DNA from 2 places in the Bradyrhizobium sp. 521_C7_N1_3 genome. Region 2 is predicted to be linked to the other one. Evidence: predicted binding sites of a transcription regulator. Region 2 holds the regulator's gene; the other holds the start of a gene.
What was found. Region 2 encodes PhoB, which activates phosphate uptake and scavenging genes when phosphate is short. Its sites were predicted from a motif close to TGTCATNNANCTGTCAT; they were not measured.
Positions count from the first base shown of each region.

Region 1: ugpB (sn-glycerol-3-phosphate ABC transporter substrate-binding protein UgpB) is a predicted target of PhoB. The motif match lies at 2,452-2,468, and genes of this name have one in related genera.

Region 1 is NZ_CP197232.1:121,980-127,908, forward strand. It holds gene AB7008_RS00515 (MarR family winged helix-turn-helix transcriptional regulator) at 1-165, opposite strand, end outside; gene AB7008_RS00520 (organic hydroperoxide resistance protein) at 320-745, shown strand; gene AB7008_RS00525 (CaiB/BaiF CoA transferase family protein) at 931-2,133, shown strand; gene ugpB (sn-glycerol-3-phosphate ABC transporter substrate-binding protein UgpB) at 2,522-3,838, shown strand; gene ugpA (sn-glycerol-3-phosphate ABC transporter permease UgpA) at 3,888-4,769, shown strand; gene ugpE (sn-glycerol-3-phosphate ABC transporter permease UgpE) at 4,769-5,617, shown strand; gene AB7008_RS00545 (sn-glycerol-3-phosphate import ATP-binding protein UgpC) at 5,624-5,929, shown strand, end outside.
Region 2 is NZ_CP197232.1:9,886,137-9,892,065, forward strand. It holds gene argF (ornithine carbamoyltransferase) at 1-516, opposite strand, end outside; gene AB7008_RS46970 (aspartate aminotransferase family protein) at 516-1,724, opposite strand; gene AB7008_RS46975 (GcrA family cell cycle regulator) at 2,181-2,693, shown strand; gene phoB (phosphate regulon transcriptional regulator PhoB) at 2,797-3,504, opposite strand; gene phoU (phosphate signaling complex protein PhoU) at 3,519-4,235, opposite strand; gene pstB (phosphate ABC transporter ATP-binding protein PstB) at 4,247-5,068, opposite strand; gene pstA (phosphate ABC transporter permease PstA) at 5,065-5,910, opposite strand; gene pstC (phosphate ABC transporter permease subunit PstC) at 5,915-5,929, opposite strand, start outside.

The sequences.
Region 1 (5,929 bases), 9.8 Mb from region 2:
GCGCTCCCACAGCACCAGCATCACCAGATATTGCGGGTAGGTCAGGCCGAGCCGGTCGAGCAGCGGCTTGTAGACGCGGTTGAAGGCATGTGCGGCCGAATAGACCGCGAAGCAGATCTGGTTGTCGAGGCGCTGCGGGTCCAGCGCCGATAATTTCCGGGGCATCGAGAATCTCACGCGGTTTCCTCCATTCTGGGACCGGGCGGCCGTACATTCAATTGCGAACAATTAAATGTGAGGCATGCAGATTTCAATTGCACACAATCTAATTGTTTGCGATGTAGGTTCCACCCCAACCCGAAGACCTGAGGAGACGAAAATGTCCGTGAACGTCCTGTACAAGACCAGCGCCAAGGCCACCGGCGGCCGCGACGGCCATGCGGCGACCCTCGACGGCGCGCTCGACGTCAAGCTCACGACGCCGAAGGAGCTCGGCGGCGGCGGCGGCGCCGGAAACAATCCGGAGCAGCTGTTTGCGGCCGGCTATGCCGCCTGCTTCATCGGCGCGATGAAGTTCGTGGCCTCGCAGGGCGGCCCGAAGGTTCCGGCTGACGCCTCGGTCACCTCCACGGTCGGCATCGGCCCGCGCTCGGCCGGCGGCTTCGGTCTCGACATCGATCTTGCCGTCTCGCTGCCGGGCCTTGCCCGCGCGGAGGCCGAGGCGCTGGTCGAGAAGGCCCACCAGGTGTGCCCCTACTCCAATGCCACGCGCGGCAATGTCGACGTTCGCCTGACGGTCGTCTGATCAAACGGCGGATTGGCTGGCCCGAGATCCCCCTCGGGCCGGCCGCTTCCCTTTAGTTTCGTTGTTTTGCCACGCCGCGGGATTGCACGGCGGCACCGCATACGCCCCTACGCACCAAGCCATTGCTGGCGCAAAAAAACCTCGCTAGGCCTGTGATCAACGATCGAGACAGGGGAAGCGAAGGCATGACTGAAGCCGTTTTGGGCGCAATGAGCGGACTGCGCGTCATCGATCTCACGCGCGTGCTCGGCGGTCCCTACTGCACCCAGATCCTCGCCGACCACGGCGCCGACGTGATCAAGGTCGAGCCGCCCGCCGGTGACGAGGTGCGCGACTGGGGCCCTCCGTTCCATGAGGAAGACGCGGCCTATTTCATCGGCATCAACCGCAACAAGCGCTCGATCGGCCTCGACCTCGCCTCCGAAGGCGGCCGTGTCGTGCTGCTCAAGATGCTCGAGACCGCCGACGTCCTGATCGAGAATTTCAAGCCGGGCACGCTGGAAAAATGGGGCATTGGCAACGATGTGCTCAGCAAGAAATTCCCGCGCCTCGTGCATTGCCGAATCTGCGGCTTCGGCGCCGACGGACCGCGCGGCGGCAATCCCGGCTATGACGCCATCATCCAGGCCATGACCGGCATGATCGCGGCGACCGGTTCGCCCGAGAGCGGACCGATGCGGATCGGCGTGCCGCTCGTCGACATCACCACCGGCCTCTATGCGGCGATCGGCATCCTGATGGCGCTGTCGGAGCGGCAGCGCTCGGGCCAGGGCCAGTTCCTGGAGACGACGCTCTATGAGACCGGCCTTGCCATCATGCATCCGCACACCGCGAATTATTTCATGCACGGCAAGCCGCCGTCGCTCACCGGCAACGAGCATCCCAATCTCGTGCCTTACGCGATCTTCCCGACCAGGACCGACGACATCTTCATCGGTGTCGGCAATGACGGCACCTTCCGCAAGCTCGCCAAGGAAATCGGCAAGCCCGAGCTCGGCACCGATCCGCGCTTTGCCCGCAACAAGGACCGCATCGCCAATCGCGAGGCGCTGCGGGCCGAGCTTGCCGCCGTGTTCAGCCAGCACGAGGCCGAGCCGCTGTGCAATCGTCTGCTCGCCGCCGGCCTGCCCGCAGGTCCGGTGCAGAAGATCGACCAGGCGTTGACGAACCCGCACACGATCGCCCGCGGCGATGTCATCGAGAAGGACTGGTACAAGGGCGTGGCCTCGCCGATCCGGCTCGATCGCAGCAAGCCGAGCCTGCGCCGCCTGCCGCCGAAATTCAGCCAGCACTCCCAGGAGGTGCTGGGCGAGTTCGGCTACTCCAAATCGGAGATCGACGCGATGGTCGAAAAGGGCACCGTCTGCGGCCCCGAGCGCAAGCGCTGAGACAACGACGACGATCGAGCGCCAGGGCAGGTGCGCTCCCTCTCCCGCTTGCGGGAGAGGGTTGGGGAGAGGGTGTCTCCGCAATGGGACAATCCCCCAGAGGATAGAGCCCTCACCCGCGCCTCCGACGCGACCTCTCCCGCAAGCGGGAGAGGTTTTTGAGCCTGCGGCCTGATCTTCAGCCTCACACAATGATGCCGCACTGCGGCGCGGGCACGCATGTGCACCGGGAACGGAGGAGGCTGCGCGCTCGGCATTCGCCTATTTAACGGCTTCCCTTTTGGCCGCGCTTGCTGCTTTCGTTTCTCCCGCTTACACAGTCATGTGAACGTCATATGGCGCTGCTAGCGCAAGCGCTTCTTTTTGACGGCCAAGGGAGGTTTACTTGATGGCTCTTCGACACTTTGGGGCGGCTGCCGCAGTTGCAATCACGATCGGCATGGGCGCATCGCCGGCCTTGGCCGTGACCGAAATCCAGTGGTGGCACGCGATGACCGGCGCCAACAATGACGTCATCGTCAAGCTCGCCACCGACTTCAACGCCTCGCAGACCGACTACAAGGTGATCCCGACCTACAAGGGCAACTATCCCGATACGATGAACGCCGGCATCGCGGCGTTCCGCGCCGGCAATGCCCCGCACATCATGCAGGTGTTCGAAGTCGGCACCGCGACCATGATGGCCGCGACCGGCGCCGTAAAACCCGTCTACAAGCTGATGGCCGAGGCCGGCGAGAAGTTCGACCCCAAGATCTACCTGCCCGCCATCACCGGCTACTACTCGACCTCGAAGGGCGAGATGCTGTCCTTCCCGTTCAACTCGTCGTCGACCGTCATGTGGGTCAACCTCGACGAGCTCAAGAAGGCGAACGTCGAGATCCCCAAGACCTGGCCCGAAACGTTCGAGGCCGCCAAGAAGCTGAAGGCTGCGGGTCATGACACCTGCGGCTTCTCCGGCTCCTGGGTCACCTGGGTCAATCTCGAGCAGCTCTCCGCCTGGCACAACGTGCCGCTCGCCAGCAAGGCCAACGGCCTCGACGGTTTCGACACCGTGCTGGAGTTCAACGGCCCGCTCCAGGTCAAGCATCTCGAAACCCTGGTCGAGCTCCAGAAGAACAAGACCTACGACTATGCCGGCCGCACCAACACCGGCGAAGGCCGCTTCACCTCGGGTGAATGCCCGATCTACCTGACCTCGTCGGCGTTCTTCGGCAACGTCAAGGCGCAGGCCAAGTTCAACTTCACCGCCGTGCCGATGCCTTATTATCCGGACGCCAAGGGCGCGCCGCAGAACTCGATCATCGGCGGCGCCTCGCTCTGGGTCATGGGCGGCAAGTCGGCCGCGGAATACAAGGGCGTCGCGAAGTTCCTGACCTTCCTCTCGGACACCGATCGCCAAGTCTACATCCACAAGGCCTCGGGCTATCTGCCGATCACCAAGGCGGCCTACGCCAAGGCGAAGGAAGAAGGTTTCTACAAGGATCAGCCCTATCTCGAGACCCCGCTGCTCGAGCTGACCAACAAGGAGCCGACCGAGAATTCGCGCGGCTTGCGTCTCGGTAACATGGTTCAGCTCCGTGACGTCTGGTCGGAAGAGATCGAGCAGGCGCTGGCCGGCAAGAAGACCGCCAAGCAGGCGCTCGACGCCGCCGTCGAGCGCGGCAACACGATGCTGCGTCAGTTCGAAAAGACCGCCGTCAAGTGAGGCGATCAGCGGCAGGCCGGTAAGCCGGCCTGCCGCTTCAGCTGGCATCATGCAAAAGCAAGCCATTTTCCAATCAAAGCTATTGCCCTACGCGCTGGTTGCGCCGCAGCTCGCGATCGTCCTGATATTCTTCTATTGGCCGGCCCTGCAGGCGGTGATCCAGTCCTTCCTGCTCCAGGATGCTTTCGGTCTCTCGAGCACCTTTGTCTGGTTCGAGAATTACATCGAGCTGTTCAAGGACCCCGCCTATTTCGAGGCGATCGTCCGGACCTTCTTCTTCTCGTTCGCGATCGCCGTGTCGTCGCTGTCGTTTGCGCTGCTGCTCGCCGTGATGGCCGACAAGCCGCTGCGCGGCTCGATGCTCTACCGCACGCTGCTGATCTGGCCCTATGCGGTGGCGCCGCCCGTCGTCGGCGTGCTCTGGATCTTCATGCTGCATCCCTCGCTCGGCGTGCTGTCGCGCTATCTGCGCGGCCTGGGCGTCGACTGGAATCCGCTGCTCGACGGCAACCAGGCGGCGGCGCTGATTATCCTCGCCGCGGCGTGGAAGCAGATCTCCTATAATTTCCTGTTCTTCCTCGCCGGCCTGCAGGCCATCCCCCGAAGCGTGTTCGAGGCCGCCGCGATCGACGGCGCCCGTCCGATGCGCCGGTTCTGGACCGTGACCTTCCCGCTGCTGTCGCCCACGATCTTCTTCCTGCTGGTCGTCAACATCGTCTACGCCTTCTTCGACACCTTCGGCATCATCGACACCATGACCCGCGGCGGTCCCGGCACGTCGACGGTCACGCTGGTCTACAAGGTCTATTCCGACGGCCTGCTGGGCGGCAATCTCGGCAGCTCCGCGGCGCAATCGGTGATCCTGATGGTCATGGTGATCGTGCTGACGGGAATCCAGTTCCGCTTCGTCGAACGCAAGGTGACCTACTGATGGTCGAGGACGAGGGCATCAGGCGCTACGTCGCCCATTTCATCCTCTGGGTCGGGATCGCGATCGTCGCATTCCCCGTCTACATCGCGATCGTCGCCTCGACCCAGGACAACGCGCTGATCGCCAACGGTCAGATGTCGCTGCTGCCCGGCGGGCACTTCTTCGAGGTCTACTACCAGACCATCTTCGTCGGCACGAGCGGCTCGACCCGCGAGCCCGTCGGCAACATGATGCTGAACTCGCTGGTGATGGCGCTGGCGATCGCGATCGGCAAGATCGCGATCTCGATCATCTCGGCCTATGCGATCGTGTATTTCCGCTTTCCGTTCCGGATGGCGATCTTCTGGATCATCTTCATCACGTTGATGCTGCCGGTCGAGGTGCGCATCTACCCGACCTACAAGATCGTCGCCGACCTGCACATGCTCGACAGCTATGCCGGCCTCGCGCTGCCGCTGATCGCGTCGGCCACCGCGACGCTGCTGTTCCGCCAGTTCTTCATGACCGTGCCGGACGAGCTGCTGGAGGCCTCGCGCATCGACGGCGCCGGCCCCTTGCGTTTCTTCTGGGATACGTTGCTGCCACTGTCGCGCACCAACATGGCGGCGCTGTTCGTGATCCTCTTCATCCTCGGCTGGAATCAATATCTCTGGCCGCTGCTGATCACCACGCGCGACGACATGCAGACCATCCAGGTCGGCATCCGCAAGATGATCACCACCACCGATGCGCTGACCGAATGGCCAATCGTGATGGCGACGGCCGTGCTGGCGATGCTGCCGCCGGTGTTCGTCGTCGTCGCCATGCAGAAATTGTTCGTGCGCGGCCTGGTCGAGACCGAAAAGTGAGTTTTCATGGCTAACGTCACCCTGCGCAACGTCCGCAAGACCTATACGGGCGGCTTCGAGGCCATCAAGGGCGTCAATGTCGACGTCGCCGACGGTCAGTTCTGCGTGCTGGTCGGTCCCTCCGGCTGCGGCAAGTCCACGCTGCTGCGCATGGTCGCGGGGCTCGAGACCGTCACCGGCGGTGAGATCGACATCGGTGGCCGCGTCGTCAACCAGATCGAGCCCGCCGATCGCGACATCGCGATGGTGTTCCAGAACTACGCGCTCTACCCGCATATGAGCGTCTACAACAACATGGCCTACGGCCTGCGC
Region 2 (5,929 bases):
GGCATGCGCCCAGGACGCCAGCACGTTGTTGTCGTCGCCGGTCCAGGCCACCGTCCTGCCCTCGATCGGGCCCCGATGCTCTTCGTAAGTCATGAGGTCGGCCATCACCTGGCAAGGATGCGAGCGCCGTGTCAGGCCGTTGATGACGGGCACCGTCGCATATTCCGCCAGCTCCAGCAGGGCCTCGTGATTGAGGATGCGGATCATGATGGCGTCGACATAGCGCGACAGCACGCGCGCCGTGTCCGCGATGGTCTCGCCGCGACCGAGCTGCATCTCGGCACCGGTCAGCATGATCGGCTCGCCACCGAGCTGGCGCATGGCGACGTCGAACGAGACGCGGGTGCGCGTGGACGGACGCTCGAAGATCATCGCCAGCGTCTTGCCTTCCAGCGGCTTCACCGGCTGGTGCGCTTTCTGCTTCGCCTTCATGGCGGAGGAGGCCGCGAGCATGCTCTTGAGCTCCGACAACGGGAGCTCGTTGATATCCAGAAAGTGCTTCGGGGACTTGCTCATCAGCTTGCCGCCCGCTTGGTCTGACTGGACGAGATCGCGGCGCAGGCGCGCTCGAGCCGCCCGACGCTGTCCTCGATCTCGGCTTCGGTGACGATCAAGGGCGGCAGGAAGCGCACGACATTGTCGCCGGCGCCGACCGTGAGCAATTTTTCGTTGCGCAATGCCGCGCCGAGATCGCCTGACGGCACCACGGCCTTGATGCCGATCAGAAGGCCTTCGCCGCGCACTTCGCTGACGATGTCGGGATAACGATCGATCACGGAGGCGAGCTTCTGCTTGAGCAGCAGCGACATCTTCTGCACGTGGTCGAAGAAGCCGGGCTTGAGCATGACGTCGAGCACGGCGTTGGCAGCAGAGATCGCGAGCGGATTGCCGCCGAAGGTCGAGCCGTGCGAGCCGGGACCCATGCCGGCAGCCGCGTCCGCGGTCGCCAGCACCGCGCCGATCGGGAAACCGCCACCGAGCGCCTTGGCCAGCGACATCACGTCAGGCGTGACGCCGGTGCGGCGATGCGCGAACAGATCGCCGGTGCGGCCCATGCCGGTCTGCACCTCGTCGAACGCGAGCAGCAGGCCCTTCTCGTCGCAGAGCTGGCGCAACGCCCTCAGGAAGGCGGGCGTTGCCGAACGTACGCCGCCCTCACCCTGGATCGGCTCGATCAGGATGCCGGCGGTCTGCGGACCGATCGCCTTCTTGACGGCTTCGATGTCGCCATGCGGGACCTGGTCGAAGCCATCCATCGGCGGGCCGAACCCTTCGAGATATTTTGCCGAACCGGTCGCGGCGAGCGTTGCCAGCGTGCGGCCGTGGAAGGCGCCTTCGAAGGTGATGATGCGGTAACGCTCCGGATGCCCCTTGGAGAAGTGATGATGGCGGACCAGCTTGATCACACCTTCCAGCGCTTCGGCGCCGGAATTGCAGAAGAACACGAAGTCCGCGAAGCTTTCGTTGCACAGACGCGCGGCAAGCTTCTCGCCGTCCGGACTCTGGAACAGGTTCGACATGTGCCAGAGTTTGGTGGCCTGCTCCTGCAACGCCTTGACCAACGCAGGATGAGCATGGCCGAGCGCATTCACCGCCACGCCCGAGGTGAAATCGAGATAGCGATCGCCATTGGTCGCAATCAGCCAGCAGCCTTCACCGCGCTCGAAACCGAGGTCGGCCCTGGCGAAAACGGGGAGCAAATGCGGCGCTGCGCTGTTAGTCATGACGATCACTTGAATGTTGCGGACGGCGTGAGCGTGCATTGCGCAACGCACCATTGACCGGCCCGGAAAACGAAACGTGCCGCCTTTTAAGGGCGGCACGTGTGACTATCTTATGCCTGGTGAAACCGGTGTCAATGCCGCCCGGAAAGCCTCGCGAAACGCAGAATCCGTAGTCTTGCGGTGGCGATTTTGCGTATTTCCGCCACGGAACATGTGGAAGCGAGTCGGCGGACTCTTGCGCGTGAGTCACGCCATATTGTAGCGTTTGGCTTGTCAGATACGACATCTCGTGCAGCAGTTCTGATCCTCTAAGTCCTCATGTACCGGCGTAAGCGTTCGGGCGCATCTGGCGCGCCCGGCGAGCCTTAAGGGATTCTGGCGGCACGGGTTTTTCGAGGCTTAGGCATTCGCCGTGCGGCCGCCAGGATGGCAGGCGCCGGCGGAGGAAAGGGTGCAATGACCGTTTTGACCTGGTCGGATGATCGCGTCGAGCAGCTGAAAAAGCTCTGGGAGGCCGGACTTTCGGCCAGCCAGATCGCCGCTGAACTCGGCAATGTGACCCGCAATGCCGTAATCGGCAAAGTGCACCGGCTCGGCCTGTCGGGCCGCGCCAAGAGCCCTTCATCGGCAGCGCCGCGGCCGCGCAAGGCGCGCCCCGCCCAGCACATGATGCGGGTGACCCGCCCGATCGCACGCGGCAACACCGCGCTGGCACAAGCCTTCGAAGTCGAGGTCGAGGCCGAACCGGTCACCTACGACAACGTCGTGCCGATGAGCCAGCGGCTGTCGCTGCTGGAGCTGAACGAGGCCACCTGCCACTGGCCGGTCGGCGATCCCTCGAGCCCGGATTTCTTCTTCTGCGGCGGCAAGGCGCTCTCCGGCCTGCCCTACTGCGCCCAGCACTCGCGCGTGGCGTATCAGCCCGCGGCCGATCGCCGGCGCGCGCCGGCGAAGCCGGGTCCGCGCTGAGTACAGTTCCAGACAACCCTGTCCCGGCACAGAGCCGGGACGATCGAGCAAGAAAAAAGCGCGCCACCCGGCGCGCTTTTTGTTTGCCGGCTTGCAGCGGACCTTACGCCTGCTCCGCCTTCGCAAAGCGATCATCCAGTGCGTAGCCCGCGCCGCGGACGGTGCGGATCGGGTCCTGCTCGCGGCCGAGATTGAGCAGCTTGCGCAGGCGGCCGATATGGACGTCGACGGTGCGCTCATCGATGTAGATGTCACGGCCCCAGACGCTGTCGAGCAGCTGCTCGCGCGAGAACACGCGGCCGGGATGCTCCAGGAAGAACTCCAGCAGGCGATATTCGGTCGGGCCGAGATCGATCGGCCGGCCCGAGCGCGCCACGCGGCGCTTGTCGCGGTCGAGCTCGATGTCGCCATAGGCGAGCACGGTGGCGAGCCGCTCCGGGCTGGCGCGCCTGAGCAGGCCCTTCACGCGTGCCAGCAGCTCCGGCACCGAGAACGGCTTGACGATGTAGTCGTCGGCGCCGGTCGCAAGACCCCGCACCCGCTCGCTCTCCTCGCCGCGCGCGGTGAGCATGATGATCGGGAGCTGCTTGGTCTCGGGCCGGGTGCGCAGCCGCCGGCACAGCTCGATGCCGGAGAGGCCCGGCAGCATCCAGTCGAGCACGATCAAATCGGGGATGTGCTCCTTGAGGCGGGTGTCGGCGTCGTCGCCGCGCATCACCGTCTCGACGTCATAGCCGTCGCCTTCGAGGTTGTAGCGGAGAAGCTCGGTGAGAGCTTCCTCGTCCTCAACCACCATAATGCGTGCGCCCATGGTGTCGTCGCTCCTTAAGTGTTCGGGACCGTCGTGGCGAAGGTCGTCATGTCGCCCTTCGGCCGCTTGTCGGTGATCGCCTGGCCCTCGATCATGTAGAACACGGTCTCGGCAATGTTGGTGGCGTGGTCACCGATGCGCTCGATGTTCTTGGCGCAGAACATCAGGTGGATACAGAACGAGATGTTGCGCGGATCCTCCATCATGTAGGTGAGCAGCTCGCGGAACAGCGAGGTGCAGATGGCGTCGACTTCCTCGTCGCCCTTCCACACCGCCATCGCCGCGGGCAGATCGTGCGCGGCATAGGCGTCCAGCACCGACTTGACCTGCTGCTGCACGAGGTCGGTCATGTGCTCCAGGCCGCGGAACAGCTTGAGCGGGTGGAAATCGGTCTCCAGCGCCGCAACGCGCTTGCCCATGTTCTTGGCGAGGTCGCCGATCCGCTCGAGATCGGTCGCGACGCGCATGGCGCCGACGATTTCGCGCAGATCCACCGCCATCGGCTGGCGGCGCGCGATGGTGAGCACGGCGCGCTCCTCGATCTTCTTCTGGAGCGCGTCGAGCTCGGCATCGATGGTCACGACGCGCTGGCCGAGCGCGACGTCGCGGCGGATCAGGGCGTCGACGGAGTCGACGATCATGCGCTCGGCGATGCCGCCCATCTCGGCGACCAGGCGCGTGAGCTCCTGGAGGTCGGTGTCGAAGGCCTTTGCGGTATGTTCAGAACCCATGTTCCGTCTCCTCAGCCGAACCGGCCGGTGATGTAATCCTGCGTGCGCCGGTCGGTCGGCGACGTGAAGATCTTGCTGGTGTCGTCGAACTCGATCAGCTCGCCGAGATACATGAAGGCGGTCTTGTCGGAGACGCGCGCCGCCTGCTGCATGTTGTGGGTGACGATCGCGATCGTGTAGTTCTCGGACAGCTCCTGGATCAGCTCCTCGACCTTGGCGGTCGAGATCGGGTCGAGCGCCGAGCAGGGCTCGTCGAACAGGATCACCTCGGGCCGCACCGCGACCGTGCGGGCGATGCAGAGGCGCTGCTGCTGGCCGCCGGAGAGCGACAGGCCGGAGGCGTTGAGCTTGTCCTTGACCTCGTTCCACAGCGCGCCGCCGCGCAGCGCCTTCTCGACGCGGTCGTCCATCTCGGACTTCGAGATCTTCTCGTAGAGACGGATGCCGAAGGCGATGTTCTCGTAGATCGTCATCGGGAACGGCGTCGGCTTCTGGAACACCATGCCGACGCGGGCGCGCAGCAGATTGAGGTCCAGCTTGGGGTCGAGGATGTTGGTCTGGTCGAGCATGAGCTGACCGGTGACGCGCTGGCCCGGATAGAGATCGTACATCCGGTTGAAGATGCGCAGCAGGGTGGACTTGCCGCAGCCCGACGGGCCGATGAACGCCGTGACTCGGTTGGTCCCGAGCGCCAGATTGATGTTCTTCAGCGCGTGGTGCTCGCCATAATAGAAGTTCAGGTTGCGCACCGTCACCTTGGCCGGAGCCTCGGGCAACACCGGCGCCTGCGGCAAACCACCGGCCGCGCTCATCGATACGGAAAGCTCACTCATTTTGCGGTCCTCTCGGCGCCAAGGATGCGCGCGCCAATGTTCAGGGCAAGCACGGTAATCGTGATCAGCAGCGCGCCGCTCCAGGCGAGCTGCTTCCAATAGGCGTAGGGGCTCTGGACGAAGTTGTTGATGGTGACCGGCAGGTTCGCCATCGTCTTGTTCAGGCCGAGGCTGAAGAACTGGTTCGACAGCGCAGTAAAGAGGAGCGGCGCGGTCTCGCCGGCGACGCGGGCGGTCGCGAGCAGCACGCCGGTGATGAGGCCGGAACGCGCGGCACGATAAGCGATGCGCTTGATCACCAGCGAGCGCGGCAGGCCGAGCGCGGACGCCGCCTCACGCAGCGCGTTCGGCACCAGCAGCAACATGTCCTCGGTGGTGCGCAGCACCACCGGGATGACGATGACCGCGAGTGCGAGCGCGCCTGCGATCGCCGAGAAGCCGCGCATCGGCACCACCACCGCACCATAGATGAACAGGCCGATGATGATCGAGGGCGCCGACAGGAGGATGTCGTTGATGAAGCGGATCACCGAGGTCAGGCGATCGTTGCGGCCGTACTCGGCAAGATAGGTGCCGGCAAACAGGCCGAGCGGCGCGCCGATACCGACGCCGAGCACGGTCATGATGATCGAACCGACGATGGCGTTGCGCAGGCCGCCTTCGGTCGAGCCCGGAGGCGGAGTGTCCGCGACAAAGATCTCCAGGTTCAGACCGGCGATGCCGTTGTAGAGCAGCGTGATCAGGATCAGCGCAAGCCAGGTGACACCGAAGGCGGCGGCGGCCATGCAGAGACCGCGAACGACGATATCCTTGCGGCGGCGGCGTGAATAGATCGGGTTCATGGCGCTAGTTCCCCGCCTT